Regions from separate parts of the Rhodococcus sp. MTM3W5.2 genome, predicted to be linked through region 2. Evidence: riboswitches for the same ligand, from Rfam matches in the RefSeq annotation. Region 2 holds a riboswitch; the other holds the start of a gene.
The links. A riboswitch is a leader RNA that binds a small molecule or an ion and turns the genes downstream of it on or off. The one in region 2 is predicted to bind thiamine pyrophosphate.
Positions count from the first base shown of each region.

Region 1: another riboswitch for thiamine pyrophosphate. It lies ahead of BTZ20_RS07425 (TenA family protein); the one in region 2 lies ahead of thiC (phosphomethylpyrimidine synthase ThiC).

Region 1 covers NZ_CP019572.1:1,614,135-1,628,512, forward strand. The annotation lists gene BTZ20_RS07385 (FAD-dependent oxidoreductase) at 1-1,016, shown strand, start outside; gene BTZ20_RS07390 (hypothetical protein) at 1,134-1,448, opposite strand; gene BTZ20_RS07395 (MarR family winged helix-turn-helix transcriptional regulator) at 1,601-2,035, opposite strand; partial or broken gene BTZ20_RS07400 (MFS transporter) at 2,176-3,342, shown strand; gene BTZ20_RS27830 (hypothetical protein) at 3,686-4,159, opposite strand; gene BTZ20_RS07410 (ABC transporter ATP-binding protein) at 4,253-5,092, opposite strand; partial or broken gene BTZ20_RS07415 (ABC transporter permease) at 5,085-5,854, opposite strand; gene BTZ20_RS07420 (ABC transporter substrate-binding protein) at 5,832-6,854, opposite strand; gene BTZ20_RS07425 (TenA family protein) at 6,851-7,582, opposite strand; TPP riboswitch at 7,551-7,647, opposite strand; gene BTZ20_RS07430 (metal-sensitive transcriptional regulator) at 7,758-8,027, shown strand; gene BTZ20_RS07435 (hypothetical protein) at 8,475-9,326, shown strand; gene BTZ20_RS28955 (hypothetical protein) at 9,374-9,904, opposite strand; partial or broken gene BTZ20_RS28960 (C4-dicarboxylate ABC transporter) at 10,032-10,460, opposite strand; gene BTZ20_RS07445 (LysR family transcriptional regulator) at 10,552-11,439, shown strand; gene BTZ20_RS07450 (DUF167 domain-containing protein) at 11,448-11,684, shown strand; partial or broken gene BTZ20_RS07455 (class I SAM-dependent methyltransferase) at 11,688-12,472, shown strand; gene BTZ20_RS07460 (tRNA (cytidine(34)-2'-O)-methyltransferase) at 12,469-12,933, opposite strand; gene BTZ20_RS07465 (pyridoxamine 5'-phosphate oxidase family protein) at 13,027-13,437, shown strand; gene BTZ20_RS07470 (pentapeptide repeat-containing protein) at 13,522-14,130, shown strand; gene BTZ20_RS07475 (GNAT family N-acetyltransferase) at 14,146-14,378, opposite strand, start outside.
Region 2 covers NZ_CP019572.1:922,470-936,847, forward strand. The annotation lists gene thiO (glycine oxidase ThiO) at 1-4, shown strand, start outside; gene thiS (sulfur carrier protein ThiS) at 12-230, shown strand; gene BTZ20_RS04385 (thiazole synthase) at 223-993, shown strand; gene BTZ20_RS04390 (ABC transporter ATP-binding protein) at 1,102-2,046, shown strand; gene BTZ20_RS04395 (ABC transporter permease) at 2,046-2,840, shown strand; gene BTZ20_RS04400 (M28 family peptidase) at 2,949-4,430, shown strand; gene BTZ20_RS04405 (adenylate/guanylate cyclase domain-containing protein) at 4,470-5,360, shown strand; gene BTZ20_RS04410 (hypothetical protein) at 5,406-5,585, shown strand; gene thiD (bifunctional hydroxymethylpyrimidine kinase/phosphomethylpyrimidine kinase) at 5,643-6,482, opposite strand; gene thiC (phosphomethylpyrimidine synthase ThiC) at 6,493-8,184, opposite strand; TPP riboswitch at 8,176-8,283, opposite strand; gene BTZ20_RS04425 (GNAT family N-acetyltransferase) at 8,439-8,771, shown strand; gene BTZ20_RS29670 (GNAT family N-acetyltransferase) at 9,096-9,296, shown strand; gene BTZ20_RS04435 (hypothetical protein) at 9,458-10,117, shown strand; gene BTZ20_RS04440 (methyltransferase) at 10,137-11,309, opposite strand; gene BTZ20_RS04445 (hypothetical protein) at 11,575-12,174, shown strand; gene BTZ20_RS04450 (exodeoxyribonuclease III) at 12,171-12,986, opposite strand; gene BTZ20_RS04455 (GNAT family N-acetyltransferase) at 13,065-14,024, opposite strand; gene BTZ20_RS04460 (peptide deformylase) at 14,017-14,378, opposite strand, start outside.

The DNA of each region.
Region 1 (14,378 bases), 690 kb from region 2:
GCACCCAGGTGACCGGGATCGGCGCGGACACCGTGACCCTCGCCGACGGCCGACTGGTCCCGGCCGACGTCGTCGTGATGGCCATCGGGGTGCGGCCGGAGACCGCGCTGGCGGTCGGCGCGGGCATCGAGGTCGGGCCCCGCGGCGGCATCGTGGTCGACGCGAGCATGCGCACCTCCGCGGCGGGCGTCTACGCGGTCGGCGATGCGGTCGAGAAAACCGACGCACTCACCGGCGGCGCAGGACTGGTCCCGCTGGCGAACCCCGCGAACCGGCAGGGCCGACTGGTCGCGGACGTGATCGCGGGCAGGCCGGTGCGGGCGCGCCCCGTCGTCGGCACCGCGATCGTCGGGGTGTTCTCGCTGATGGTGGCCGCGGTGGGCTGGAACGAGAAGCGGTTGCGCGCCGCAGGTCGCGGGTATCGGGCCATCCACACGCACCCGCAGTCGCATGCCGGCTATTACCCGGGCGCGCAGGGCATGTCGCTCAAGCTGCTCGTCGACCCGGACACCGACGCGATCCTCGGCGCCCAGGGCGTCGGCGGTGACGGCGTGGACAAGCGCATCGACGTGATCGCCACCGCCATGGTCGGCGGCATCACCGCCGCCGAACTGGCGGACCTCGAACTGGCCTACGCACCACAGTTCGGTTCGGCGAAGGACCCGGTGAACATGCTCGGCTACATCGCCGACAACCTGCGCACCGGCACCACCGCCACGGTGCAATGGCACGAGCTGCCCGCGCTGGTCGAGGCCGGTGCGGTGCTGGTGGACGTGCGCACCCCGGCCGAGTTCGCTTTGGGGTCGATCCCCGGCGCGGTCAACATCGAGCTCGACCAGTTGCGCTCGCGCGCAGCCGAATTGCCGGAGGGTGAGCTGATCGCGGTTTGCCAGGTCGGTCAGCGCGGCCACACGGCGACCCAGCTGCTGCGGCAGCTCGGGCGCAGCGTGCGCAACCTGGACGGCGGTTACCGCACCTGGCAGGCCGGGCGGACGCCGGTCGCCGAGTTCGTCTAGCGGTGTCGGTACAGGACAGCATGGTGCTGGGAATGGCCGAACAGTCCTAGCTGACCGAGACCCGGACGGCCACGACATCGTGGCGGCGGACTACGCGGACTGGTCCGCGCGCTGCTGTCAGACCAGCCGTACGATCGCGCCATGCTCGCCTCCTTCGCCGAGCTCGTGCAGGCCGAGAAAAGGCCCCTGGCTGATTTCGGGTGCGGGCCGGGCCGGTGACGGCACCTGCATTCGTTGGGGCTCAGCGTGTTCGGCCTTCCTGTCACCCGCGATGGTGGCCGTGGCCCGCCGCGACCACCCGGTCCTGCGTTTCGGCGAGGGACGATCACGGCGCTGAACCTCACGGACGGCGGCGAGGTCGGCGGCACCTGCCTCATGCTCGATCATCCACACCCGCCCGAGCGACTGCCGTCGGTGCTCGCCGAGTTCCACCGGGTGCTGGGGGAGGGTGGTTCGCTGTTGACTGCCTTCAGGTCGGCGGCGAGTGGAAGCACCTGCTGCACGTGTGGCCACGCGGTGTCTCGCCCGGGCGCGGAGGTCCCTCGCACTCGAAGATCGAGGCCGCGGGGTTGGCCACCGGGCGTTTACCTCGGCTGCGCGGTGAACGCAGACTCACTCGCGGTCCTCCAGAAGGGAGCGGTGAGTTGGTCTTCGTTGACCACTTGCCGAAGCTCACTGTTTACCGTGTCGGTGGCGTTGCGGAATGCTCTTCTACCGCTTGAAGTGAGGCGCACACGGGAACCACGGGCATCGGCGGGATCCCGCTCGCGGTCGATGTACTCGGCGTCGAGCATCTGAGTGATCAGCCGCGAGACCTGGGACTGGCTTCGTGAGACGTTGTGGGTGAGGTCCGTGACTCGAACCCAGCCGCCGGCGGCATTCATGCGCTCCATGAGTTCGTAGGCACTGACGCACAGGTGGTGGTCGCGGGCGAGGGCCCGCTCGATCCGCGCGGTCGATGCTTCACAGGCCCGCACAAGGGCTAGCCAGCGGTCCGCCAACAAGATGTCCTCTTCCACCGGGACAGGGTACCTCAACTCCCTAGTTACAATGCATGCACATGCATTATATTTAGGTCCGAAAGGAGCTCCTCATGACCAATGCAATCCACCTGAGCAGTGCAGAAGAGTCCGAAAACGCCTCCATTGGCTGGGCCCCTATGGCCGTCATCGGAATCGCGCAGCTGATGGTCATGCTCGATGCGACCGTGGTCAACGTGGCCGTCCCGAGCATCGGGCGTGATCTGTCCACCACCACCGCCGCACTCCAATGGGTGATCAGCGGCTATGTCCTGATGTACGGCAGCCTCCTGCTGTTCGGCGGACGCGTGGCCGACATCCTCGGCCGCCGCCGGGCCTTCGTCGCAGGACTGACCCTGTTCGCCGCCACCAGCGTGTGGTGCGGCGTATCGACCAACGCCGCCTCACTCATCGCCGGCCGCATCGCCCAGGGCGCAAGCGCAGCCGTTCTGTCGTCCGCCGCGCTGTCAATTGTGGTTGCCACCTATGTCGCGGCCAACCAGCGCCGCATCGCACTGACCGCCTGGAGCGGTCTGGGAGTGGTCGGCGCCACCCTCGGCGTCGTACTCGGCGGCCTGATCGTCGATCTGTTGAGCTGGAGGTGGGTGTTCCTGATCAACGTGGTCTTCGCCATTGGCGCCGCGATCGCCGCATACCGCGTGGTCCCGCCGATGCGCACCGCCGATGTCCGCCCACTGCGCTTCCCGACCGCAGTGCTGGTCAGCGGCGGCCTAGCCGCCCTGACCTACGCCCTGATCGAACTGCAGAACGGGCCCGACGAACCCAACGTGTGGATCTTCCTGACGATCGCCGTCGTGATTCTCGGCGCCGTCGGCGCCCTGGAAGCCCGATCCGCTGATCCGCTCCTGCCTCTCTCCCTCCTCCGTATCCCGACCTACCTCGCCGCAAGCATCGGTCTGATGCTCGCGGCCGCGGTCATGATCAGCAGCTCTTACCTTGGCAGCATCTTCTTCCAGGACGTCCACGCGATGAGCCCCCTGCTCGCCGGCCTCAGCCTGCTCCCGATGGGACTAGCCTCCCTCGTCGTAGCGGTCGTCCTACCGAAGATCATCGCCAGCCAAGGCCCGGCCCGTGTATACCTCGGTGGCGTCGCCGCACAGCTGATCGGCGCCGCGGCTCTAGCCACCGGAATCGACAACATTGCCGCAGTGATCGCACTGCTCGCCATCATCGGCGCCGGACTGCCCAGCGCCTTCGTCCCGCTCTACGGAATCGGCGCAAGCCATGTCGCGCTCAAGGACTCGGGTGTCGGCTCCGGTTTGCTCAACACCTTCAACCAGACTGGCGGCGCACTCGGAATCGCCGTCGTTGGAACGACCATGGCCATCGTCATCAGGGACCACCCCGATGCCGCCGCAGCGGCGACTCTCGATGGCGTCAGTGCAGGCTTTCTCGCAGTTGCGATCTGCGCCGTCGGCGGCCTCATTGTCGCCCTAGTGCTGCGCATGCTCACGTGCCCGGCAAAGGGGAATGACAATGACATCGACAAGAATCGCCGATGCGGTCGACACCGCCGCAGCACGCCAGCAACAAAGCGACCGGCTTGGAGTGTTCGCGACACCGCTCTACGAGCAGGCCCGGGCCGCCGGGTGACCGCCCGGGGACCCCTGCGCACAAGCCGACGCGACGCTAGCTCTCGTCGTCGGTGGGTGCCCGGCCGGTGTCGCCGGTCGGGTTCTCGTCCGCGGAGTCAGCCGAGGCCGCAGAGGCCGCAGAGCCGGAGGCATCGGCGGTGTCCTCGTCGAGCACGCTCACCGTCACCCCGTACGGCAGGAACCGCACCAGCCGCCGCGGGTCGGTGTTGTTCTTGTGAATCCGCAGCGCCTCGAGCTCCGTCGCGAACACCTGGTCCACCCGGGCGGACCCGTCCTCGTCGACGGTGTAGATGGCCCACACGCCGTCGCCGGCATCACCCGTGGTCTCCGGTCGCGGTCGGGGCCAGGACGTGCTGGTTCCCACATTGAACGAGTGCGAGTAGGGGATGCCCGCATCGTCGAGGAACCTGCCGAATTTCTCGGCCGCGTCGCGCAGTCCCGCACTGGCCTCGCGGGCGATGCGCTCTATGTCTTCCGGATCGATGCCGAACGGTCCCCTGCTACCCATGGCAATTCTCCTGCGGTGTCGCCCCGGCTCGTCGTCGCCCCGGGAGTCAACTCCAGTGTGGCCGCAGCGCGTCGGTGGCGCCAGGCCCGCGGGTCATCGCGGCGCGGACTCCTGTTCGGCGAGCGCGCGGCGCGACTCCTCGTGCAGCACCTCCAGCAGCTCCTGCTCCAGTGCGACGAACTCGGGCGAGGTGACGACGGACAGCTCACGGGGCCGCGGCAGGTCCACCCGCACCTCCCGGCGCACGGTGGCTGGCCGGGCCGACAGCACGATCACCCGGTCGGAGAGGTAGACCGCCTCGCGGATGTCGTGCGTGATCATCAGGACCATCCACCGGTATCGCTGCCACACCTGCTGCAGCCAGTCCTGCATCTCGGTGCGGGTCAGCGAATCGAGCGCACCGAACGGCTCGTCGAGCAGCAGTAGTTCGCGGTCCTGGACGACCGTGCGCAACATCGCGGCGCGTTGGCGCATCCCGCCCGACAGCTGGAACGGGCGGGCATCCTCGAACCCGGCCAGGCCGAAGATCGGGAACAGCTCGCGGGCGCGGCGCCTGGCCTCCCGCTTGTCGATCCCCTGTACCTCGAGCCCGAGCGCGGTGTTGTCGAGAACCGTTCGCCACGGGAACAGCAGATCCTTCTGCGGCATGTATGCGCAGTGCGGAGTTCCCGACGCGGCCCCGTCGCCGACGAGCACCCGGCCCGAGTCCGGCGAGTCCAGCCCGGCGAGGATGTTGAACACCGTGCTCTTGCCGCAGCCGCTCGGGCCGATGACGGAGACGAACTCGCCGGGGGCGGCGTCGAAGGACACCCGGTCCAGCACGAGGCGGGAACCGGTGCCGCGTCGATGGGCGGTACCCCCGCCGCGGCCGGGCAGCGGATACGACTTGGTGATCGCCTCTAGCGCGATCCTCGATCCCCGTGCCTCACCCATGGCCGTGCTCCATCCGGGACCACGGGGCGACGACCCGCTCCACCGCGAACGTGAGCAGGTAGAGGGCGATGCTGATGACGGCGGTGACCAGCACCGCGGCCAGCACCAGATCGGTGCGGAACGAGTTCTTCTGCAGACTCATGTAGATGCCGAGTCCCTTACTGGCCCCGACGTACTCGGCGAACACCGCGCCGACGACGGCGTAGGTGATGCCGATCCGCAGCGCGGTGAAGAACCGCGGCAGCGCCGACGGCAGCCGGACATACCGGAACACCTGCCAGCGCGAGGCGCGCATGCTGCGCAGCAGCGCGCCCGCCTCCCGTTCGGTCGAGGCGAAGCCCTCGATCAGCCCGATCGCCATCGGGAAGAAGGTGGCCAGGGCGATCACCAGGACCTTCGGCAGCAGACCGAACCCGAACCAGATGATCATCAGGGGGCGATCGCGATGATCGGCAGCGTCTGCGAGGCCACGAACAACGGCACGAACGCGCGGCGCAGCCACGGCGAGAAATCCACCAGGATCGCCAGCGCCCACGCCAGGACCAGCGACACCGAGAACCCGATCAGGGTCACCGTCAGCGTGGCGCCCGCGTGCACGGCGATCTCCTCGCGGTGCCCCCAGCCCTGCTGCGCGACGCGCACCGGTGAGGGCAGCAGCTGCGGACGGATCCCGCTGACATCGACATAGACCTGCCAGGCGACGACCAGCGCCGCCACCACCACCAGGGCGGGGGTCAGTCTACGAAGGGCCGAGGTAGTCATTGGTGAAGTACGTCGACCAGTCGGGTTCGGTGGTCAACGTGTTGCCGTCCGGGCCGGCGAGCAGTCCGTGCTGGTAGAGGAATCCGGAGTTGCCTGCCCATTGCGGCAGGGTCTGGGTGCCGACCTTCCCGGTCGCGTCCTTCATGTACTGCGAGGCGAGCATCCGCTGGCTCTCGATCACCAGTGACTCGTCGTTGAAGGCGCCCGGGTTGGCCTCGATGAGGATCTTCGCGGCCTCGTCCGGGTTGTCCGCGGCGAACTGGTAGCCCCGCTGCAGCGCCTGAACGAACTTGCCGGCCTGCTCGGGGTGCGATGCGAGCCAGTCCTCGTTGCCGTCGACCACGATGGCGTATGCATCGGGGAACCCGTAGTCGGTGTAGCGGAAGTACCGCATCGGGGTGCCCGCATGTTCGGCCTCGATGCCCTCCCACGCGAAGTACGAGACGGTGAAGTCGGCCTTGCCGGAATAGACGGCCTCGTAGGCGGACGTGCCGAGGGTGACCGAGTTGAAATCGCCGGTGCCACCGTCGTTTCGGATCACCTGGCGGAGCGTCTCGTTCTCGCCCGGATCGCCGAACCCGGCATAGGTCTTGCCGTCGAGGTCCTTGGGGCTGACGATGTCGGCCCGGTCGGCGCGGACGCCGATCGCGGTCGCCCAGTGCTGTAGCGGTGCGAGGACTGAGACGGTGTGCGCGCCGGAGGCGCGGGAGAACGTCGACGCGTCGTGGGTGCTGATCCCGAACTCGGCGTTGCCGGAGTCGACGAGGGTGTCGACCGCGGTGTTGTTGTACGGCAACACCTCCACGTCCAGCCCGACGTCGGCGAAGTACCCCTGTTGCTGCGCAACGAAGAGCCCGGTGTGGTTGGTGTTCGGCGTCCAGTCGAGGGCGAACCGGATGGTCTCCCCGGAGTCGGTGTCGGAGCCACACGCGGTGAGCAACGACAGTGAGGACAGCGCGACGACGGCGCCCGCGAGCGCGCGGCGGATCCGGGCGCTCACGGCGCGGGCCAGGGCTGCGGGTGGAGCGCGGTGTCCCAGAACAGCAGTTCGTACCGCGTCGCGACGGTGAATGCCTCGACCATCGCCTCGCGCTCGCCCGGTGTGGCGGCGGCCGCGGCCGCGTCGACCAGGGTGCGGGCGGTCGCCGCGGAGGTCTGGAACTCCTCGGCGTCGTAGGTGGACACCCACTGTGCGTAGGGATGTCCGGGATCGGCGGCCAGCACCTTCGCCGCGCTCGCGGCCAGGTCGCGCCCGACCTCGGCGTAGATCCAGAAGCACGGCAGGATCGCCGCCGCCGCGACAGGGTACGGCTCGGTGGCCGCGGCCGCGATCAGGTACGAGACGTAGCCGAGGCAGGTCGGGGAGTGCCGGGGTTCCTGCTCGGCGGGCGGCAGCACCCCGCCCGACAGCAGATCCTCGTGCAGGGAGGTCTCGACCACGGCCGCGCTGGCGGCGGAGGTGGCCCAGAAGGCGGCGGACGCCGGGTCGGGTGCCCGCGAGGCGAGGATGGCCAGCGCCTTGGCGTACCCGCTCAGATACAGCGAGTCCTGCTCGACGTAGAAGCGGAAGACGTCCAGCGGCAGGCTGCCGTCGCCGAGACGGCGGAGGAACTCCAGCTCGTCGATCGCGACGCGCAGCGCCTTGGTGTGATCCCACAGGTGTTCGGTGAAGCGGTCGGTACCCCCGTGGTGGGCGTATGCGAAGCCATGACATCCCTTCGTCAGCATTACCTGGCCAGGTTCTCGGGTCTGCTCTCAGCCCCGCGACTTGCGGAGCACCCCGTGTCTCAACACGGCGACATTAGCATCTGTGCAGGCCAGGGCCGCACCCGCCCGCGCTCAGATACCCCGGCGGGTACCATCGGAGTTGACGAATCCGGACGTGAGAACAGGGAGTGGCGCAATGACGGGTGACGAGGAGAGCATCGCGTTGGTGCTCAACAGGCTGCGGCGCGCGCAGGGCCAACTGGCGGGCGTCATCTCGATGATCGAGAGCGGCCGCGACTGCAAGGACGTGGTGACCCAGCTCGCCGCGGTCTCGCGGGCGTTGGACCGCGCCGGCTTCAAGATCGTCGCGACCGGCCTGCGCGATTGCCTGTCCGGAACCAATCGAGACAACCAGGAGCCGATGACCGAGGCGGAGCTCGAGAAGCTCTTCCTCGCGTTGGCCTGATCCCGCGCCGCGGGGCCGGCGGTCCTCGGACCCGGAGCGCCCGCTCGATGCGTCGCAAAAAATGGGAACCGGACGCTCTGGCCGTCGTGTCGCGCGCCCACCTGAACGTCGGCATAGCAAGATGTAACCCGGCCGCGCGCTGAATGATTCGGCGCGTGGACGGTGATCTGTTCATACCGAATGAGGTGTTGGCGTGTCCGTGGGAATTGGGCTCAGGGTGGGCAGCATCGTGTCGCACACGGTGATCGCGTCGAACGGCGTGGGAACCCCGGACCCCATAGTCATCGTCCGCGACACGGTGCTGCATGTTGGCTCCGACGGGAGCACCGTGCTCGGCGGTGTCGGGCAGGACGGTGGGACGGAGCACACGCTGTCCGGGTTCCTGTCGAGGGTCGGCGACCCGAGGGGGTCGCGGCGAGCGACGGCACCCGGTATCGGGCGGAGGACGTGGTCGCGACGGCGATCAGCAGCCTGTTGCACGAGTGTGAGCCGCTGCCGGACCACGGTGGTCGGGACGGCGGCACGCCGCACGTCTGGGCGACCTACCCGTCCAACTGGGACTCCGAGTCCGTGGCGGACCTCCGTGAATCGCTCGACTACGGCGGCATGCCGCAGATCACGCTGGTGTCCGACGCGGAGGCGACGTGTGCCTGGTTCGAATCCGAGGTCGCGGAGACGCCGGGCCAGCTGATCGGGACGTATCACGCGGACGACGCGGGAACGACCGTGAGCCTGGTGCGCTCGGGTGTCCTGGTCGGTCGCTCCTTCCGGTTCCCCGCGGGCAGCGGGACGTCGCCGACCGCGCAGCTCTCCACCGCGCTCGGAGCCTTCGGCTGGTTGCCCTCGAACCTCGACGCCGTGATCGTGACCGGGGACGGACTGGTGGCGCGTGACACTGTTGCCATGAAGGGCGTCGCGACCGCGCTGACCGACCGGCTGGGGGTGCACAGCGTGGTGGGCCCGGGCCCGGAGCAGGCCGCCGCGCTGGGTGCGGCGATCCTGGCTGCCGGATTCCAGACCCCGGCGATGGCGATCCGACGGATCGGCCTGCCGCCGTCGTACGACGTCACCGAGGTGATCAGCGCGATCCCGGGTTCGGTGCGCGAGGTGCGCGAGGTCACCGACGCCCACGAACGGTCGAGCCTGCTCACCGCGTCCGCGGTCGGGGCGATCCAGGCCGTTCGGGACGTCGACACGGACGGCGATCCGGAAGACGACCCCGACGCCGACGCCCCCTCGGGAGGGGCAGGCCACTGCTGCTGGCAGGCGCGCTCGCGCTCATCGCGGCGGTCGCCCTGATCGGCGCGGTGCTGGTGTTCCTGCTCTGACGGCGGCGCGCGACGGGCTCAGGGGACGGGGACGAACAGTGCTCTCGTCCACACCCCGCGCGCGGTGTTGGCTGCGACCACGGCCCAGATGCCGAGCAGCACTGCGAGCATGGCCACGGAAAGCCACTGGACGGCAACGGAATCGGTCGCGATCCCCAGCGCCCCGGCGCCGACGGCGCAGGCGCCGAGCGGGAAGGTGAAGCTCCACCAGCTCATCGAGAAGCGGAGCCCGCGGCCGGCGGCCCTTGCGGTGAGCAGGCAGGCGTACCCGAGGACCAGCACGCCCACACCCGCCATCACGGTGCCGTAGGCGATGCCGAACGCGCGGAGCCCGGCGGCTGCCTCGGACGAGACCGCGGTGTCGGAGACGCGGCCGAGCATGTTCGCGGCGGCGATCGACTGCCCGATGATGCCCAGCGGAATCCACATGGTCGGGATGGCCTGTACGGCGGGCAGTCCGGTGCGGGCGAGGTGCCCGATCACCAACGTCATGGTCACGATGGCCGCGGTCAGCGCCATCCCGAACAGGGCGTAGCAGCCGAGCAGCATGGCGAGCCTGGCCTGCCCTCCGGCAGGTGGTGGATGAGCGCGGCCCCGGTCGCGGCGGACACCATCGGGGCACCACCGGCATCAGCCACACGGGACTGGGAGTGCCGCCGGACAACATGCGCGGCGGCACGATGACGGCCGCAGCAACCCCGGCCACGGTGCCGAGCGCCCACAGGGCTGCGGCGACCACGATGGCCGACGGGCCGAAGATCTCGGTGCCGACGGCGGCGGTGCCTGCGCCCACGGTCAGTACCGCCATCGGCAGTGCGCCGTAGAAGGGGGCCATCGCCGGGTTGCGTGCGTAGCCGAGTGCCTGCTCGCGATGGCGCATCCAGTGGGCCGCAAAGGCGACCGAGAGGAGCAGCAACGCGGCGGTCGCCAGCACCCAGAAGCCCCGCGCGATCGAGTCGCGGCCCGGCAGATCCACCGGGAGCGAGGCCGCGCCCACCGCGATGATCCCGGTGCCCATCACCACCGCGAACCAGTTCGGCGTCAGGTGTGCCAACGCGGGGCTGCGGCGGGCGGCTGTGGCGGGGGCGGGGGCGGTCGTGAGCATGATTAAAGACTGCCGTCCGGACGTCGGCGCCGGTAGACGGCTTGTCGTTGGCTTGTCACAACTGCAGGTTGTGGCGGCCTATTCTGTTGGTATGCCGTTGTCCCCGCGCGTCCCCGAACTCGCCGCCCTCGACGTCCTGGTCTCCGTCGCCCGGCTCGGCAGTATGGGGGCCGCGGGTCGCGAACACGGACTCAGCCAACAGGCCGTCAGCGCCCGGATCCGTTCGGCCGAACGGCTGCTCGGGATCAGGGTGTTCGACCGTGCCACCACCGGTGTCACCCCGACCTACGAGGGCGGGCTGGTGCTGGAGTGGGCGGCCGGCACGCTCGCCGCCGCCGAGGAGCTGGCGTCGGGGATCTCGGCGCTGCGCGGCGAGCGCGAGGCCAACCTGACGGTGGCGGCGAGCATGACGATCGCCGAGTACCTGGTGCCGGGCTGGACGGTGACCATGCGGCGCAAGAACCCGACCGTGGTGACCTCGGTGCGGCTGCTGAACTCGACCGATGTCGCGGCCCAGGTGCTGGCGGGGGAGGCGGACCTCGGCTTCGTGGAGGGGCCGGACGTGCCGGCCGGACTCCATGCGCGGGAGGTGGCGCGCGACGAGTTGGTGGTGGTCGTCCCGCCCGGGCACCCGTGGGCGAGCGCGGCGCCCATCACCCCGATCGAACTCGCCAGGACGCCGCTGATCCAGCGCGAGTTCGGTTCGGGTACCAGGAACACGCTCGAGAATGCCGTGCCGGGGTGCGTGGACCCGCTGCTCGAGCTCACCTCGTGCACGGCGGTCAAGGCCGCCGTCGTCGCGGGCAACGCGCCCGCCGTGGTGTCCTCGTTGGCGGTGGCGGCGGACCTGACGGACGGACGGCTGGTGTCCGTCGAGGTGCAGGGCCTTCGGCTGCCGCGCCGGCTGCTCGCGGTGTGGTCGGCTGATCGTGGCCTGCGCGGGCCCGCGCGCGACTTCCTCGACATCGCCGCGGGGTGAGGGCGCCGGTGTCCGGACCCCGCGTCGTCGCCGCGCAGATCAAGCCGAACAGCAAGAAGGGGCCGCTGGTCGAGGTCCTCGAGGACGGCACCCTGCTGCTGTACGTGCGCGCACCTGCGGTCGAGGGCAAGGCCAACAAGGCCGCCGAGGAGTTGCTCGCCGCGCATCTGGGCCTGTCGAAGAGGTCGGTGCGGCTGATATCCGGGCAAACGTCCCGCCACAAGCGCTTCGAGGTGCAGGATTGATCCGTGTCCGAATGGGACGGTGAGGGGTACGCAGAGGTCAGTGGCCTGCAGCGGACGCTGGCCGAGAGGTCGCTGTCCGGTCTCGAGCTGACCGGCGCCGAGCGCCTGCTCGACGTCGGGTGCGGCGACGGGTTCATCACGCTCGCCCTGGCCGGGCGGCTGCCGCGGGGGTCGGCGGTCGGTGTCGACGTCTCGGCGAAAATGATCGACAAGGCCCGGTCCAGGCCGGTGCCCGACGGGGCGTCCGCGACCTTCCTCGTCGCGGACGCGCGCGAGCTGCCGTTCGAGGACGAGTTCGACGTCGTGGTCTCGTTCAACGCGCTGCACTGGGTGAGCGAGCAGCGCCGAGCACTGGCCGGCATCGCCCGCGCCGCGCACCCCAGCGCGCGGGGATCATCCAGATGGTGTGCGCGAGCGAGCGGCCGAGCCTCGAGTCGGTGGCCATGCGCGTGTGCCGGGAGCAGGCCTGGGCCGCGTCGTTCGTCGAGTTCGAGGCGCCGTTCACCCACGTCGACCCGGCCGTCTATCCGGAGCTGGCCGCGTCGGCAGGCCTCGTCGTGACCGACCTACGGACCTCGGATCTCGACTGGGACTTCGGATCGCGGGACGAGTTCTCCCGTTGGTGCGCGGTGGGTTTCGCGGCCTGGACCGCCCGGCTGGACGAAGATCGGGTGCCGCGGTTCGTCGACGACGTGGTGCGCGCCTATGAGGAGGTCTCGGGCGGCCCCGGCCTGTTCCGGTTCACCCAGATGCGGGTGGCGTTCGCCGTGGCGACCGCGCCCCGCTAGCTCCCGCCCGCGAAGCCGTGCTGGCGCCAGGCCTCGTATACGACGACGGCCGCGGCATTGGACAGGTTGAGCGAGCGCCTGCCCGGGACCATCGGGATCCGCAGTTGGGCGGTGACGTGCGGGTCGGCGAGGACCTCTTCCGACAGCCCGGTCGGCTCGGGGCCGAACAGCAGCACGTCACCCGGTTGGTACTCGACGTCCGCGAACGAGGTCTGCCCGTGCGCGGTGAACGCGTACACCCGCTCGGGTGCCAGCGCGGCCCACGCCGCCTCGAGGTTCTCGTGCACGGTCACCGAGGCCAGGTCGTGGTAGTCCAGCCCCGCCCGGCGCAGCTTCGGCTCGGACAGGTCGAAGCCGAGCGGGCCGACCAGGTGCAGCTCGCACCCGGTGCCCGCGACAAGTCGGATCGCGTTGCCGGTATTGGGTGGGATGCGAGGCTCGTGGAACATCAGTCGGAACACCGCATCAGCTTGCCACCGGAGGTGGCGGGCCGTTCAGTGCCCTGGGCCGCCGAGAGGTCGTATCGTCGAGACAGACCCCGATTGGAGGCCGACATGGACATGCCGCCCGAGGCTCGTCGCCACATCGCAGAGGATCACATCGCCTGGTTGACCACCGTCACCGACAGCGGAGCTCCGGCACCGAACCCGGTCTGGTTCGTTCCGGACGGCGACGATCTGGTGGTGTTCAGCGCCCCGGGATCGCGGAAGGTGCACAACATCGCCGAGCGACCGACGGTCACCCTGAATTTCAACTCCGATCCGCACGGTTCCGACATCGTCGTCATCAACGGCACCGCGTCGGCGACGCCGAACAAGAAGTCGAGCGGCCTGCGTGCCTATCTCGACAAGTACGAGGCGAGCATCACCGGCGAGCTGGGGACGACGGTCGAGGAGATCGACCGGGTCTACAGCACCGAACTGCGGATCACGCCGACCCGCGTGCGTTTGACGCCTCCCGCCTGATCGGCGCCGAGTAGCAGACCGGGTACGGCAGGCGCTCGGCCACCGGCCCGCCGACCCGTCGGTGGGTGGGGGCAGGATGGCCACATGTCACCGGAACACCCCGAGGAATTCGTCGGCGAGGACTTCTCGGATGCGCGTTTGCCGCGTCAGAATTGGCAGGATCGGCACTACACCGGCTGCAACTTCCGGGACGCGGACCTGAGCGAGCTGCGCACGGAACGTGTCGTGTTCACCGACTGCGACTTCACCGGCGCGGACCTGTCCGGTTCGCATCACACCGTGACGGCATTCCGGTCCTGCACCTTCACTCGGACGCGGCTGTGGCACAGCGTGTTCCGGAGTTCCAGCCTGCTCGGCTCCAGCTTCCAGGACTGTCGCATCCGGCCGATCGAGTTCGACGAGGTGGACTTCACGCTCGCCTCGCTCGGCAAGGCCGACCTGCGCGGGGTCAACCTCACCGACTGCCGGCTGCGCGAGGCCAACCTCGTCGACGCAGACCTGCGGCAGGCCGTGCTGCAGTCCGTTGACCTGTTCGGTGCCCGCACCAGCGGCCTGCGGCTAGAGGGTGCGGACCTGCGTGGTGCGCACGTCGACGCCGCGCTGTGGACCAGTGCGAAGCTGGACCAGGCGAAGATCGAGATGACGCAGGCGATCGCGATGGCCGCCGCGCACGGATTGATCGTCGAGCCGTGACGGGCCGGGCCTGCCTCAGCGCACGAACTCGCGCGCCAGCAGGTCCATCAGCAGCCCGTCGTCCCAGGTGCCTTCCTTGTTCTTCTCGTACTCGCGCATCACCCCGACGTCCTTGAAGCCCACCTTGCGGTAGCAGGCGATCGCGGGGGTGTTGGCGAGCTTCGGGTCGATGACCAGCCGGTGGAACCCGTGGTCATCGATCAGATGAGCGCAGATGACCCGCACCACCTCGGTGCCGAGGCCCCGGC
Region 2 (14,378 bases):
GTGAGGACTCGATGACGAACACACCGGTGAACATCGGGATCACCGTCAACGGCGAGGACCATCAGCTGTCCGAGCCGCTGACCGTGGCCCAGCTGCTGGAGCACCTCGGCCTGCCCAGCAAGGGCATCGCGGTCGCGGTGGATGGTGCGGTGTTCCCGCGGGCATCATGGGACACCCCGGTCGGCAAGGGCTGGGAGATCGAGATCCTGACGGCGGTGCAGGGTGGCTGAGCCGTTCGCCGCAGATCGTCTGACCATCGCCGGTCGCGGCTTCGGCTCCCGATTGATCATGGGCACCGGTGGCGCGGCGAACCTCGCGGTGCTGGAGGAGGCGCTGGTCGCGTCCGGCACGGAGCTGACCACCGTGGCGATGCGCCGCGTCGACGCGGCGGGCGGCACCGGGGTGCTCGACCTGCTCCGCAAGCTGGACATCGCCCCGCTGCCCAACACCGCCGGCTGCCGCGGCGCCGCCGAGGCGGTGCTCACCGCACAGCTCGGCCGGGAGGCGCTGGAGACCGACTGGGTGAAGCTGGAGGTCATCGCCGACGAGCGCACCCTCCTGCCCGATGCGATCGAATTGGTATCTGCCGCAGAACAACTCGTCGACGACGGATTCATCGTGCTGCCGTACACCACCGACGATCCGGTGCTGGCCCGGCGGCTCGAGGATGTCGGGTGCGCGGCGGTGATGCCGCTCGGTGCGCCGATCGGGACCGGACTCGGCATCTCGAACCCGCACAACATCGAGATGATCGTGGCGGCGGCCGGGGTCCCGGTGATCCTCGACGCGGGCATCGGCACCGCGAGCGACGCGGCGCTGGCCATGGAGCTCGGGTGCGACGCCGTCCTCCTCGCGACCGCGGTGACCAGGGCCAAGGACCCGGCGCTGATGGCATCGGCGATGGCGTCCGCGGTGACCGCCGGTTACCTGGCCCGTCGCGCCGGACGGATCCCGAAGCGGTTCTGGGCACAGGCGTCCTCACCCGACCTCTGACCCCGACCGACCGCCGCGCACCCTCAGGGTCGGGTCATCCCTAGGTATGACACGGGACGCGACCTGCGGGCGATGTGCGCGGGCCCGGACTGAGGAATCCTTCACGTCATGATTGAAGTGAGGGGTTTGACGAAAGAGTTCGGGCCCACGAAGGCGGTCGAAGACCTGACCTTCACGGTTCAGCCCGGCATGGTGACCGGATTCCTCGGACCGAACGGTGCCGGTAAGTCCACGACGATGCGGATGATCCTCGGCCTCGACCGGCCGACCGCGGGAACCGCGCTGATCGACGGCAAGCCGTACCACGACCTGAAGCAGCCGCTCCGGACCGTCGGCGCGCTGCTGGACGCGAAGTGGGTGCACCCCAACAGGTCCGCGAAGGCGCACCTGCAGTGGATGGCGGCGTCCAACGGGATCCCGATGTCCCGTGTCGACGAGGTGCTGCGGCTGGTGGGCCTGACCGAGGTCGCGGGCAAGAAGGCCGGCGGGTTCTCGCTCGGCATGTCCCAGCGGCTCGGACTGGCTGCCACCCTGCTCGGTGACCCGAAGGTCCTGCTGTTCGACGAGCCGGTCAACGGGCTCGACCCCGAGGGCATCGTCTGGATCCGAAAGTTCATGCAGCGCTTGGCGGCCGAGGGGCGCACGGTGCTGGTGTCCAGTCACCTGCTCTCCGAGATGGCGCTCACCGCGGAGCATCTCGTGGTGATCGGTCGGGGACGCCTGATCGCCGACACGACCGTCAAACAGTTCGTCGACCGGTCGTCCGAATCGACCGTGCGGGTGCGCAGCCCTCAGCTGGATGCGCTGCGGAGCGCGCTGACCTCGCAGGGGCTCACGGTCCGCGAGGACGGCACCTCCGAACTCGGTGGCGCGCTCATCGTGCTCGAGGCGACCACCGACGTCGTCGGCCAGATCGCGGGCGCCCAGGGAATCGTCTTGCACGAGTTGGCAGCCCAGCAGGGGTCCCTGGAGGACGCCTTCATGAAACTGACGGGGGACGATGTGCAGTACCACGCTGCAGGCGTCGACGAAGTGATGGGAGGGGCGCTCTGATGGGTGTCGTGAACGCAGAACGGATCAAGCTCACCTCGACCCGGTCGCCGTGGTGGTGCACCGTCGCGATCATCGTGCTCGGCCTCGGCCTGGCCGCGGTGATCGGGCTGAGCGCCAAGGCCAGTTACAACACCTTCCTGGACCAGATCGCGGAGGGCGAGAAGCCCGACTTCGAGCCGTTCCTGCCCACGCTCGCGGACGCGGTCGGCGGGGTGTCCGGGTTCGGCGTGCTGGTCCTGATGATCCTCGCGGCCCTCGCGGTGACGAGCGAGTACCGGTTCGGCATCATCCGCACCACCTTCCAGGCCGTGCCGAAGCGCGATTCCGTGCTCATCACCAAGGCAGGCCTGATCGGCGGCTTCGGTGCACTTCTGACCTTCGTGCTCACCTTCGGTGCTTACGCGATCGCGAAGGCGACGGCGGGATCCGATGCGGGTGCGGCGCTGAAACTGTCCGGGTCCGAGGCCTGGCGGGCGATCTACGGCGTGCCGATCTACGCCTTCCTGTGTGTGGTGCTCGCGGTCGCGGTCGGCACCCTGCTCCGGCAGTCGGCGGGTGCCATCGCGCTGCTGCTGCTCTGGCCGCTGATGATCGAGAACCTGTTCAGCCTGTTCGGGCGGTTCGGCGAGAACATCAAGCCGTTCCTGCCCTTCATGAACGCGAACAACTTCCTCGGTGCGCCGCAGGGCGTCGATTTCCACTGGGGACCGTGGGGCAGCCTGGTGTACTTCGCGGCCTTTGTCGCGGTGGTCTTCGGACTCGCCCTGTTCACCGTGAACCGCCGCGACGCCTGAATCCGCGGCCACACCACGAGCGTGCGCGCCCGGTACCCGATCTCGGGTACCGGGCGCGCACGTGTGTTTTGGGGCCGATCCGCCGCCGGCGCGCAGTACGCTCGGCAAATGCGACAGTCCATTCGGGCACGGGTCGGAGCATCTACCGCAGCAATGCTGGCCGGGATCGCGCTGGTATCCGGGTGCGGACGGGACGAGGAGGAGTCGCCGCCCGCACCGCCGGTCGACGGGCAGTCGCTGGCGGCGGCCGTCGGCGGCGACGCCGTCGCCGCGCACATGGAGGCGCTCGAGCGGATCGCCACGGACAACGGGGGCAACCGGGCCGCGGGGACCGCGGGCTACGACGCCAGCGTCGACTACGTCGCCGACCGGCTCCGGGATGCAGGCTTCGAGGTGTCCACCCCCGAGTTCGACGTGGACCGCTTCATCGCCGGGCCGGTGGAACTGCGGGCGGGGGATCGCCAGTTCACCGCCGGCACCCTGGAGTACTCGCCTGCGACGCCGCCGGAGGGGATCACGGCGCGGACCCTTGCCCTGCCGGACGACGGCAGCCCCGGCTGCGAGGCGACCGACTACGACGGGCTCGACGCCGCAGGCGCGATCGTGGTGGTCCGGCGCGGGGTCTGCCCGTTCTCGGCGAAGGAGCAGACGGCCGCCGATCGCGGCGCCGTCGCCATCGTCGTGGTCAACAACGAGGACGGCCCGCTGGCAGGCGGCACACTGGGGGAGGACACGGACCCGCGGATCCCCGCCGTGAGCGTGCCGGGCTCCGAGGGCTCGGCGGTCGCGGCCGCACCGGAGCTCTCGCTGAAGCTGGAGGCGGTCACCGAGGCCGCCAGGAGCCGAAACGTGATCGCGCAGACCACGACCGGGTCGACGGAGAACGTGGTGCTGGTCGGCGCGCACCTGGACAGCGTCGAGAAGGGCCCGGGGATCAACGACAACGGCTCCGGGTCGGCCGCGGTGCTCGAGACCGCGCTGCGGCTGGGCAGCGCGCCGAACGTGACGAATGCGGTGCGCTTCGCCTGGTGGGGCGCGGAGGAACTGGGCCTGGTCGGATCGGAGCGGTACGCCGAGGGGCTCGACGAGGGTGAACGCGAGGACATCGCGCTGTACCTGAACTTCGACATGCTCGGCTCGCGGAACGCCGGGTACTTCACCCTCGACGGCGACGATTCCGACCAGGACGGCGCCGGACCGGGACCTCAGGGTTCCGACGCGATCGAGCGAACCCTTGGCGGCTACCTCGCCTGGCGCGGGATCGTTGCGGACGGAACCGATTTCGACGGCCGATCCGATTACGGCCCGTTCATCGAGATGGGGATACCGTCGGGTGGGGTGGACAGCGGGGCGGACGAGCGCAAGTCCGAGGAGCAGGCACTGAAGTGGGGCGGCACCGCGGGCGAGACCTTCGATCCCGGCTACCACTCGCCGGAGGACACCCTGGCGAACGTGGACCGGGCGGCGCTGGCGCAGAACGCGTCGGCGGTGGCGTTCGGCGTCGGTACCTACGCGAACTCCATCGACGGCCCGGACGGGGTTCCAGCCCGGGCGGACCGGGCGAAGGCGCGGGAGGGCGCCGGACAATGACCCCGATAGTATCTGTGACTCTGAGTTACACTTTGGCCTGTGACTGAGGACCCCTCGACCTCGGGCGTCGACCCCACCGACGCGAGCGACCGCGGCGCCACGTCTGGGCGCTCCGCGGGCTCCGCGCCTGCGCGCCGCAGCAAGCCCGAGGCCGTCGCCCGGTGGGTCCGCGGGGTCAACACCCGACCGCAGGTGGTCGACGCGTTCCGCAAGGTCCGCCGGGCACTGCCGGGCGACCCGTCCTTCGGCGATCCGCTGTCCACGGCGGGACCCGGCGGCGTGCGGGCGATGGCCAGGGCGGCCGACCGGTTCCTCGACGACGGACCCGGTGCCTCCCGCGAGGTGAGCCTCGGTGCGCTCCAGGTCTGGCAGGCACTGCTCGAGCGGACCGGTCGCGGCCGTGGCCCGCGCGAGGTGACCATCGTCTTCACCGACCTGATCGGATTCTCGAGCTGGTCGCTCGGCGCGGGCGACGAGGTGACCCTCGAGCTGCTGCGGGAGGTCGCGAAGGCGGTCGAGACTCCGATCGTCGACCGCGGCGGCCAGGTGGTCAAGCGGATGGGCGACGGGCTGATGGCGGTCTTCGCCAGGCCGGACCGCGCCGTCGAGGCGATGTTCGCCGCCCGTGCCCAGCTCGCGGAGGTGGAGGTGGAGGGCTATCGACCGCGGATGCGGATCGGTGTGCACACCGGGTCGCCCCGGCAGATGGCATCCGACTGGCTCGGCGTGGACGTGAACGTGGCCGCTCGCATGATGGAACTCGGCGGGGACGGCAACGTCATCGTCTCCGAGACCACGCTGGCGGCGCTCGAGCCGGGGTTCCTCGCGGACCTGGGCGCTGCTGCCAAGCCCTACCGGCGGGGGCTGTTCGCCGCCCCGATGCGCGGGGTCCCGGACGGCCTGCGCATTTTCACCGTCCAGGCACGATGAGGTCGGGCATTGCCACCCGTGGCGCCGTCGGCGGACACTGGATGAATGGTTGACAGGGAGCAACGCACACCCTTTTACGGGGTGGTGATGATTCTCGCGGCGCTCGGGGCCTCGATGGCGGTCAGTTACTACGGGCCGGCTTGGTTCCGCGTCACGGTCTACATCCTCGCGGTGTTGGTGGTCCTGGTCGGAGGCGTCATGACCTTCAGGGACTACTCGCGCTGACGTTGCGCGTGCTGTGCGCGTCGCCCCGGTTCGGGAGGGGCGACGCGCACAGACGCGTCAGTGCAGGCGCCAGAGCGGGGAGACCGGACCGTGGCCGGCGCCCAGGTCGTATGACGCGGCCAGGCATCGCGTCACCCACTCCTTGCCGAACGCGACCGCCTCGGGCATCGAGTACCCGTTTGCCAGCGCGCACGCGATCGCCGCGGCCAGGGTGTCCCCGCCGCCGTGATCGTTCCCGGTGTCGATCCGCGGGCTGGTGAACTCGTGGAAGACATCGCCGTCGAAGAGCAGGTCGGTGCTCGAGGTCGAGGTGCGCAGGTGCCCGCCCTTGACCAGCGACCACTGCGCCCCGAGCCCGTGCAGCGCCTCGGCGGCCCGACGGGCGGAGACGTCGTCGACCACGTCGATCCCGGTGATGAGCCTGACCTCGTCCAGGTTCGGCGTCACCAGCGAGGCGATCGGGATCAGGGTGTGCCGGACCGCGTCGAGCGCCTCAGCGTGCAGCAGGGGATCGCCGTGCATGGACGCACACACCGGGTCGACGACCAGCGGCACCGCATGCCCGCGCCCGATGCCCACCTCACCACAGACCTCCGCGACGGCCTCGATGATCGCGGTGGACGCGAGCATCCCGGTCTTGGCCGCCCCGACTCCGATGTCGCCGACCACCGACCGCACCTGGTCGGCGACGATCTGCGGCGGGATCTCGTGGAAGCCGCTCACCCCGACCGAGTTCTGCACCGTCACCGCGGCGACGGCGACGCAGGCGTGCACGCCGCACATGGCCATCGTCCGGGAGTCGGCCTGGATGCCCGCACCGCCGCCGGAGTCGGTTCCGGCGATGGTGAGGACGCGGATCGGGGTCTGTCCGTCCGGGGTCAGCGGCAGCAAATTCACGCGTGCGAGCCTATCCACCGGCAGGAACGACGGGCAGGTAGACCTGGTTGCCGTGGTCCGCGAACTCCGAGGACTTCTCCGCCATGCCGTCGGCGATCATCCGGTCGATGTCCTCCTGCGTTTCGAGCCCGTTCTGCTCGGCGTACTCGCGCACGTCCGCGGAGATCCGCATGGAGCAGAACTTCGGCCCGCACATCGAGCAGAAGTGCGCGGTCTTCGCCGGCTCCGCGGGCAGGGTCTCGTCGTGGTATTCGCGGGCGGTGTCCGGATCCAGCGACAGCGCGAACTGGTCGCGCCAGCGGAACTCGAAGCGTGCCCTCGACAGCGCGTCGTCGCGCTCCTGGGCCCGCGGGTGCTGCTTGGCGAGGTCGGCGGCATGCGCGGCGATCTTGTAGGTGATGACGCCGACCTTCACGTCGTCCCGGTTGGGCAGGCCGAGGTGTTCCTTTGGTGTCACGTAGCAGAGCATCGCGGTACCAGCCTGCGCGATCATGGCCGCGCCGATCGCCGAGGTGATGTGGTCGTAAGCGGGCGCGATGTCGGTGGCGAGCGGGCCGAGGGTGTAGAACGGCGCCTCCTCGCACAGCTCCTCCTCGAGTCGGACGTTCTCCACGATCTTGTGCATCGGGACGTGCCCGGGGCCCTCGATCATCACCTGCACGCCATGGGATTTCGCGATCTTGGTCAGTTCGCCGAGGGTTCGCAGCTCGGCGAACTGTGCCTCGTCGTTGGCGTCCGCGATCGACCCGGGACGCAGCCCGTCGCCGAGCGAGAAGGTCACGTCGTATTCGCGCAGGATCTCGCAGAGTTCCTCGAAGTGTGTGTACAGGAACGACTCTCGGTGGTGTGCCAGGCACCAGGCCGCCATGATGGAGCCGCCGCGCGAGACGATCCCGGTGACCCGCTTGGCGGTCAGCGGAACGTACCGCAGCAGCACCCCGGCGTGCACGGTCATGTAGTCGACGCCCTGCTCGCACTGCTCGATCACGGTGTCGCGGTAGATCTCCCACGTCAGTGCGGTCGGGTCCCCGTTCACCTTTTCCAGTGCCTGGTAGATCGGCACCGTGCCCACCGGCACCGGCGAGTTGCGCAGGATCCATTCGCGGGTCTGGTGGATGTCCTTGCCGGTGGACAGGTCCATGATGTTGTCCGCGCCCCATCGGGTGGCCCAGACCATCTTCTCGACCTCCTCGGCGATGGAGGAGGTGACCGCGGAGTTCCCGATGTTCGCGTTGATCTTCACCAGGAACCGCTTGCCGATGATCATCGGTTCGGACTCGGGATGTTTGTGGTTCGCGGGGATGACGGCCCGTCCAGCGGCCACCTCCTCGCGCACGATCTCGGCCGAAACTCCTTCGCGGGCAGCGCAATAGCGCATCTCTGCGGTGATGATCCCGGCCCGGGCCCATGCCAGCTGGGTGCGTGCGAGATTGGGTCCGCCGCTGCCGCCGATGTCGACGGCCTCCGGCTTGACCCAGCCGTCGCGGGTCTTCGGGAGGCCTGCCTCGAGGTCGATGGTCGCCCGCGCGTCGGTGTACGGGCCAGAGGTGTCGTACAGGTCGAGGTGTTCGCCGTTGGTCAGGTGGACCCGACGGACCGGCACGGACAGCCCGTCGACGGTCAGGTACTGCTTGCTGCTGCCCTCGATGGGGCCGGTGGTGACGGTGGTGACGGTGGTTCCGGAAACAGAGGTGTCCCTCATGCGTGCTCTCCCTACGCCGGCATTACCCGGTCAGGTTCAACGGTCGACGGCCCTAGCCGTCCTCTCAGCCCGCTGGTGCGAGCCCCCGTGGGTTGTGTAGTTGTCGGGCACGACCCTAGGGCACCGCGCGTGAGCGGTCGAGCGCGGGCGGGCCGTGGAGACTTCTTGGCGCAAATCGCCGGCGCAGGAGCGACCGCGTGCCTATAGTGGCGTAAATCACATTGTGATTACGGATCGGGCAAGGAGACGGGCACATGATCACGGAATCGCCGACGGCAGAGGTGACGAACAATGCAGGTCAGAACCGGTTTGAGCTGAGGCTCAACGGGGACCTCGTCGGCATTCTCGGTTATTACGACTTGGACACACGGAGCGCGAAGCGATCCTCGGCAGCGACGCCGGTGGTCTCCTTCATGCACACCGTGATCGTCGAGGACTTCGGTCACCGGGGGCTCGCCGCGGTGATGGTGCGCCGGGCCCTCGACGCGGCGCGGGGCTACGGCTGGAAGATCCGGCCGGTCTGCACCTATCTCCAGCGATTCGTCGCGGACAACCCCGAGTACCGGGACCTCATCGTCCCCGTGTGAGAACTTCGGGTGCCGATTCGGCCACGATTCGATGGTGACTGGGCAACAAATCGCACCATCGGCCCCAAATCGGGCGACTGGGCCGGGGCGGGACTGCTTCCATGGTGAGGTGTCTCACATCTTCAAGCGACCTCCCGTCCCGGCAGCGGTGGTGACTGCGCCCGCCCCTGTCCTCGCGAACCCGGCGCTCGCGCGCGTCGTGGACAACCCCTCGCACGCCCGCTTCGACCTCTGGGTCGGCGACGAACTGATCGGCATCCTCGGCTATCGCGGCGGGGGGATTCGACCGAGTTCACGGGCGGGCGCGGGGAGGTGGTCGCGCTCATGCACACGGTCGTCAAGGAGGAATACGGCGGTCGCGGCTGGGCCGCCGTGCTGGTCGGCGACGTGCTGGCGCTGTCGAGGGAACGCGGTTGGCGGTTGCGGCCGGTCTGCACGTATGTGCAGCGCTACCTGGGCGCCCACCCGGAGGAACTGGACCTGATCGTCGACGAGGACTTCAGCCCGACCCCGAATTCGCCGTAGTCCGACACGGAGAGTGGCACTGACCCTATGCTTCCCCTGACCCGTGGCGGTCGGGGCTGGAAAACGGGCATCCGAAACAGATTTCGGCTTCCCCCGGCACCGCGGCTGCGGGCGTCATCTCATCGCTTCGCGTATCGACGCGCCGTGTAACTGGGGGAAGAATGACGATCGTTGCTGACGTGCGCGAGGGCGCCCAGGGCAGGTCGGCTCGAGCGGCCGGGATCCCGGCCGATGTCAGGGCGGGGACGGCCTCGCTGGCCGTCGCGCTCGGCGTCGCGGGGTTCGCACTTGCCTCGGTGGCCGTCGCGCCGCCCGCGCAGGCGGGCCCGATCCGGGAGTTCGCCAAGTTCGTCGCGACCCAGGTCGAGGCCAGCACCGCGCAGATCAAGCTCGAGTCCGGACGGTTCGTCCGGGACACCCAGACGAACGCCATCGCCGCGGTGAACGAGGCGGGCCGTGTCCTGGAGAACCTCCCGTTGCGCATCGAGGTCGACGGCGCGATCCAGGGCATCACCTATTCCATCGCCGAGGGCGGCAAGGTCGTGTCGGCGGTCGTCGACACCGCGATCGACGCCGGGGTCGTGGTGGCGGCGGAGGTCGTCAACCAGGCCGGTGCCTTCGCCGAGGAGTGCGTGAAGTCCGGCGTGAAGCCCGCGATCGCGGGAGCACTGTCCGGCGCCGTGACCGCGGCATCCGCCGCGGGTGTGGCCGCGGGTCCGGCCGGGCTGGTCGGCGGAGTGGCCGTGGGTGCCGCCTCGGGTGCGGTGACAGGCTTCGCGGGAGGCTGCGCGGACGGCCTGGTCAGGGAGCTCGTCCGCTAGGTGATCGCCGGTCCGCGCGTCAGTGCGCGCGGACCGCGAGTCGCCAGAGTGAGACGACCTCGGCAGCGCGGACGGCGGCCAGAGGGTCGCGTCCGTCCGTTCCGCGTCCCTCCGGGCGGGCGCCGCTCGCGCGCGGGTGCCTCGGCCGGGTGTCGGTGCGGCCCAGCACCGTCAGGCCCGCCTGCTCGAACTGGTCCGTCAGCTGTGCTCGTGTGCGCAGGCCGAGGCGCTCGGCCAGGTCGGAGAGCACCAGCCAGCCCTCGCCGCCGGGGTTGAGATGATCCGGCAGGCCCCGGATGAACTCGGCGAGCATGTGCCCCTTGCGGTCGAACACGCCCAGCTCGATCGAGGACGTCGGGGCGGCGGGCACCCACGGCGGGTTGCACACCACGAGGTCTGCCGTGCCGGCCGGGTACACGTCGGTGCGGACCAGCTCCACCCGGTCGGCGAGGCCGAGCCGCTGCAGATTGTCGGTCGCGCAGGCCACCGCGCGGGGTTCGATGTCCGTGGCCACCACCCGTTCGACGCCCCGACGTGCCAGCACGGCCGCCAGCACGCCGGTCCCGGTGCCGAGATCGAATGCCGTTCCTGCGGTGGGCAACTGCGCCTCCGCGACCAGGTCGACGTACTCGTTCCTGGTGGGAGCGAACACGCCGTAGTGCGGGTGGATCCGTGCCCCGAGGGCGGGGACCAGCACGCCGCGCCGCCGCCACTCGTGCGCGCCGACCGCCCCGAGCAGTTCCTGCAGGGAGGCCACGCTCGGCTCGGCCGCCTCGCCGTACGCCTCCCGGCACGCGTCCCTGATGTCGGGAGCGCGGCGGAGGTCGATGCCGAAGTCCGTGCCGAGTTCGATCAGGATCATGCTCAGGATGCGGGTGCGGTGCGCCCTGGCCTGCCGATGCCGGTGAAAGGTCACGGCGAGGTCGGGATCGGGCTTGACCTGCTGCCGGTCGAGCCGGCGCTTGAGCGCGTCGAGCAGTTGCCTGGCGCCGAGGAAGTCGCCGCGCCAGAGGATCGCGGTGCCCTCGGACGCGAGCCGCATCGCATCGTCGGCGCGGAGTTCGTCGCCGAAGGTCTCGACCTTCTTCGGCGGCTTGACGCTGCTGTTGGACCGCCACGGCGCCGCATGGCGTTCGCCGGCCTCGAACCATTCGACCTCGGTGCGGTGTGGCTGATCGCGCGGGGTCTCCACGGCGGACTCCTAGCGAATGGGGGCGGCGCGACGCCTGCGAAGCACGCCCGGACCGGGCGGACACGGTGGATGAATCGTAGACCGGGCGGGGGAGCGTCCGAAATTTGAGAGCACTGCTCTTGTTTTCTCCGGCATGGTGGTGAACACTGCTCATAAGAGAGAGCGCTGCTCTCGTAATTGAGGAGGCAAGCATGATCGACACGGCACAGCGGGTGGGTACCGATCGCGCACGGGTCGCGGCGGCGGCGTTGTTCGGTGTGGCGGGGTGCTGTTCCTGCTCTACCCCGCGGTCCGGCCCTACTCGGACTACCTGAACCAGACCACCATGGACGGCGCGCGGGCCTACGCGTCCGGTGCGTGGGTCGCGGCGCACTTCTTCGGGATGATCGGGTTCCTGCTGCTCGGCCTCGCCGTGCAGGCGCTGCGGGAGATCCTCCGCGGCACCGACGGGGACCGTGCCGGCATCGCCGCGACCGTGCTGACCTGGGTCGGGGTCGGCCTGACCCTGCCCTACTACGGCGCCGAGGACTTCGGCCTGCACGCGATCGGCGGGCGCGCGGTCGCGGACGGGACGCCCGAGTTGCTCGACCTGGTCGACGGCGTTCGCGGCGGCGGCACCCAGATGGCCATGTTCACTATCGGGCTGCTGTTGGTCGCCGCGGGCGCGGTCACCGCGGCGGTGGGGATCTGGCGGTCCGGGGCGCTGGCCCGATGGAGCGGGGTCCCGCTCGCGGTCGGGTTCGCCCTGTTCATCCCGCAGTTCTTCGGCAGCCCGTGGATGCGCGTCGCGCACGGGGTGCTCGTGGCGGCGGGCGCGCTGTGGCTGGCCGCCGAACTGCTGCGCGCTCGCCGCGTCTCCGGCTAGTCCAGCTCGACCACGACCGGGGCGTGGTCGCTGGCGCCCTTGCCCTTGCGCTCCTCGCGGTCGATGGACGCGCCGGAGACCCGTTCGGCCAGCGCCGGGGAGCCGAGCACGAAGTCGATCCGCATGCCCTGACGCTTCGGGAACCGGAGCTGCGTGTAGTCCCAGTACGTGTAGACGCCGGGGCCGGGGGTGAACGGGCGGGCGACGTCGGCGAAGCCCGCGTCCTGGAAGGCGTCGAAGGCGTCGCGTTCCGGCTGCGAGGTGTGCGTCTTGCCCTCGAACAGCGCCGGGTCCCAGACGTCCTCGTCGGTCGGTGCCACGTTCCAGTCGCCGACCAGCGCGATCTGGGCGCTGGGGTCCTGCGCCAACCACTTCGCGGCGTCGTCGCGCAGGGTGGCCAGCCAGTCCAGCTTGTACGCGTAGTGCGGGTCGCTGAGCTCGCGCCCGTTCGGCACGTACAGGCTCCACACCCGGACCCCGCCGCAGGTGGCGCCGATGGCCCTGGCCTCGACGACCGGGGTCGCGATGTCGAGAGTGTCCGCCGCGGGTTTGGCGAAGCCCGGCTGTCCCTCGAAGCCGACCTGCACGTCCTCGAGCCCGACGCGGGAGACGATCGCGACGCCGTTCCACTGGCTCAGTCCGACGTGGGCCACCTCGTAGCCGAGCTCGGTGAACCGTTCCGTCGGGAACTGGTCGTCACGGCACTTGGTTTCCTGGATCGCCAGCACGTCGGTGTCGGTGCGCACCAGCCAGTCCACGACCCGGTCGGTGCGGGCCCGGACCGAGTTCACATTCCACGTCGCCAATCGCATTCGAGGCAGCCTAGTGCGACGGCGACGGCGCCCCCCGGTGGGTCCGGAGGGCGCCGTCGTTCGTGGACACTCGTGCGGCTACCAGGCGGTGCCGGGTGCCGCCGCGTAGCGGTACCGGTGATGGTCGAGCATCCCCATCGTGCGGTACAGGGCGATCGCCGCCTCGTTGTCCGCCACCACCTGGATGTACGCGTGCGTCGCGCCCCGGTCGCGGCCCCAGCGGATCATCTCCGCGCAGATCAGCATCCCGAGCCCGCGCCTGCGGTGGGCGGGCGCCACCTCCACCGCGCTCAGTCCGACCCAGCGTCGGCCGTCGGGCGCCTCGGTCACGGCGGCCCGCGCGATGGCGAGCAGTTCGGTGCTCGGGCTGCCGAGCCGGCCGAAGCCGAGCTCGCCGTCGCGGACCGACCCGAGCACCTCCGGGGCACAGTCCGGCAGCTTTGCCCCGTTGTGGTCGTACAGCGGCAGCCACTGATCGTCCGGTTCGCCGGACACCGTCACCAGCGAATCGCCGTCGGGCAGCGTGAGGTTCGCGATCTCCGCGGCCATCACCAGCACCTCGTCCGAGGTCTCCCAGTCAGCGGGGGCGTTGCCGAGGCGGTCCGGCAGCAACAATCGCAGCGGCTGATCGCGGTCGGCGTACCACTTCTGCAGGCGCTCGAGGGTGTCGCCGCTGTAGAGGTCGCCGATCCGGTCGGCCTTCCCGAGGGGAGACGCCGAGTTGGCGCGGCCGGTGAACCCGCCGCCGGATCGGGCCAGCCAGCCATTGATCCAGCTCTGCTCGAGGCCGGGCCAGCCATCGGCGGCGGCCAGCTCGAGCGCGCGGATCTCGCGGCTCAGGATCGGTCGGGCACCGATCGACTTGAGCGCGACGACCTTGTCGGGGACGACCTGCACCACTCGTCCGTCAGGGGCGCGGACCACGACGGCCGGTGTGAGCGACACCAACTCCCCGATGATGTCGGTCAGGGGCTGCGGGTAGCCGGGCGGCAATTCGTATCGCAACACCACCCGGCTACCGAGCACGATGTCAGTCATCGTGGCCGAAGGGATCCTCGACCGTGCCCGGCACCCAGCTCTTGCCCGGGACGCCCCAACCGGAGCGCTTGATGATCTTTTTCGCGGCCCTGGCGTTGCGGCCGATCAGCACGTCGACGTAGAGGAACCCGTCGAGGTGTCCGACCTCGTGCTGGAGCATCCGGGCGAAGAACCCCGTGCCCTCGATCTCCACGGGCGAACCGTCGGCCTCGGTGCCGGTCACCTTGGCCCAGTCGGCGCGGCCGGTCGGGAACTGCTCGCCGGGAACGGAGAGGCAGCCCTCCTCGTCGTCGTCGGGGTCCGGCATGGTCTCGGGGATCTCCGAGGTCTCGAGCACCGGGTTGACCACGGCGC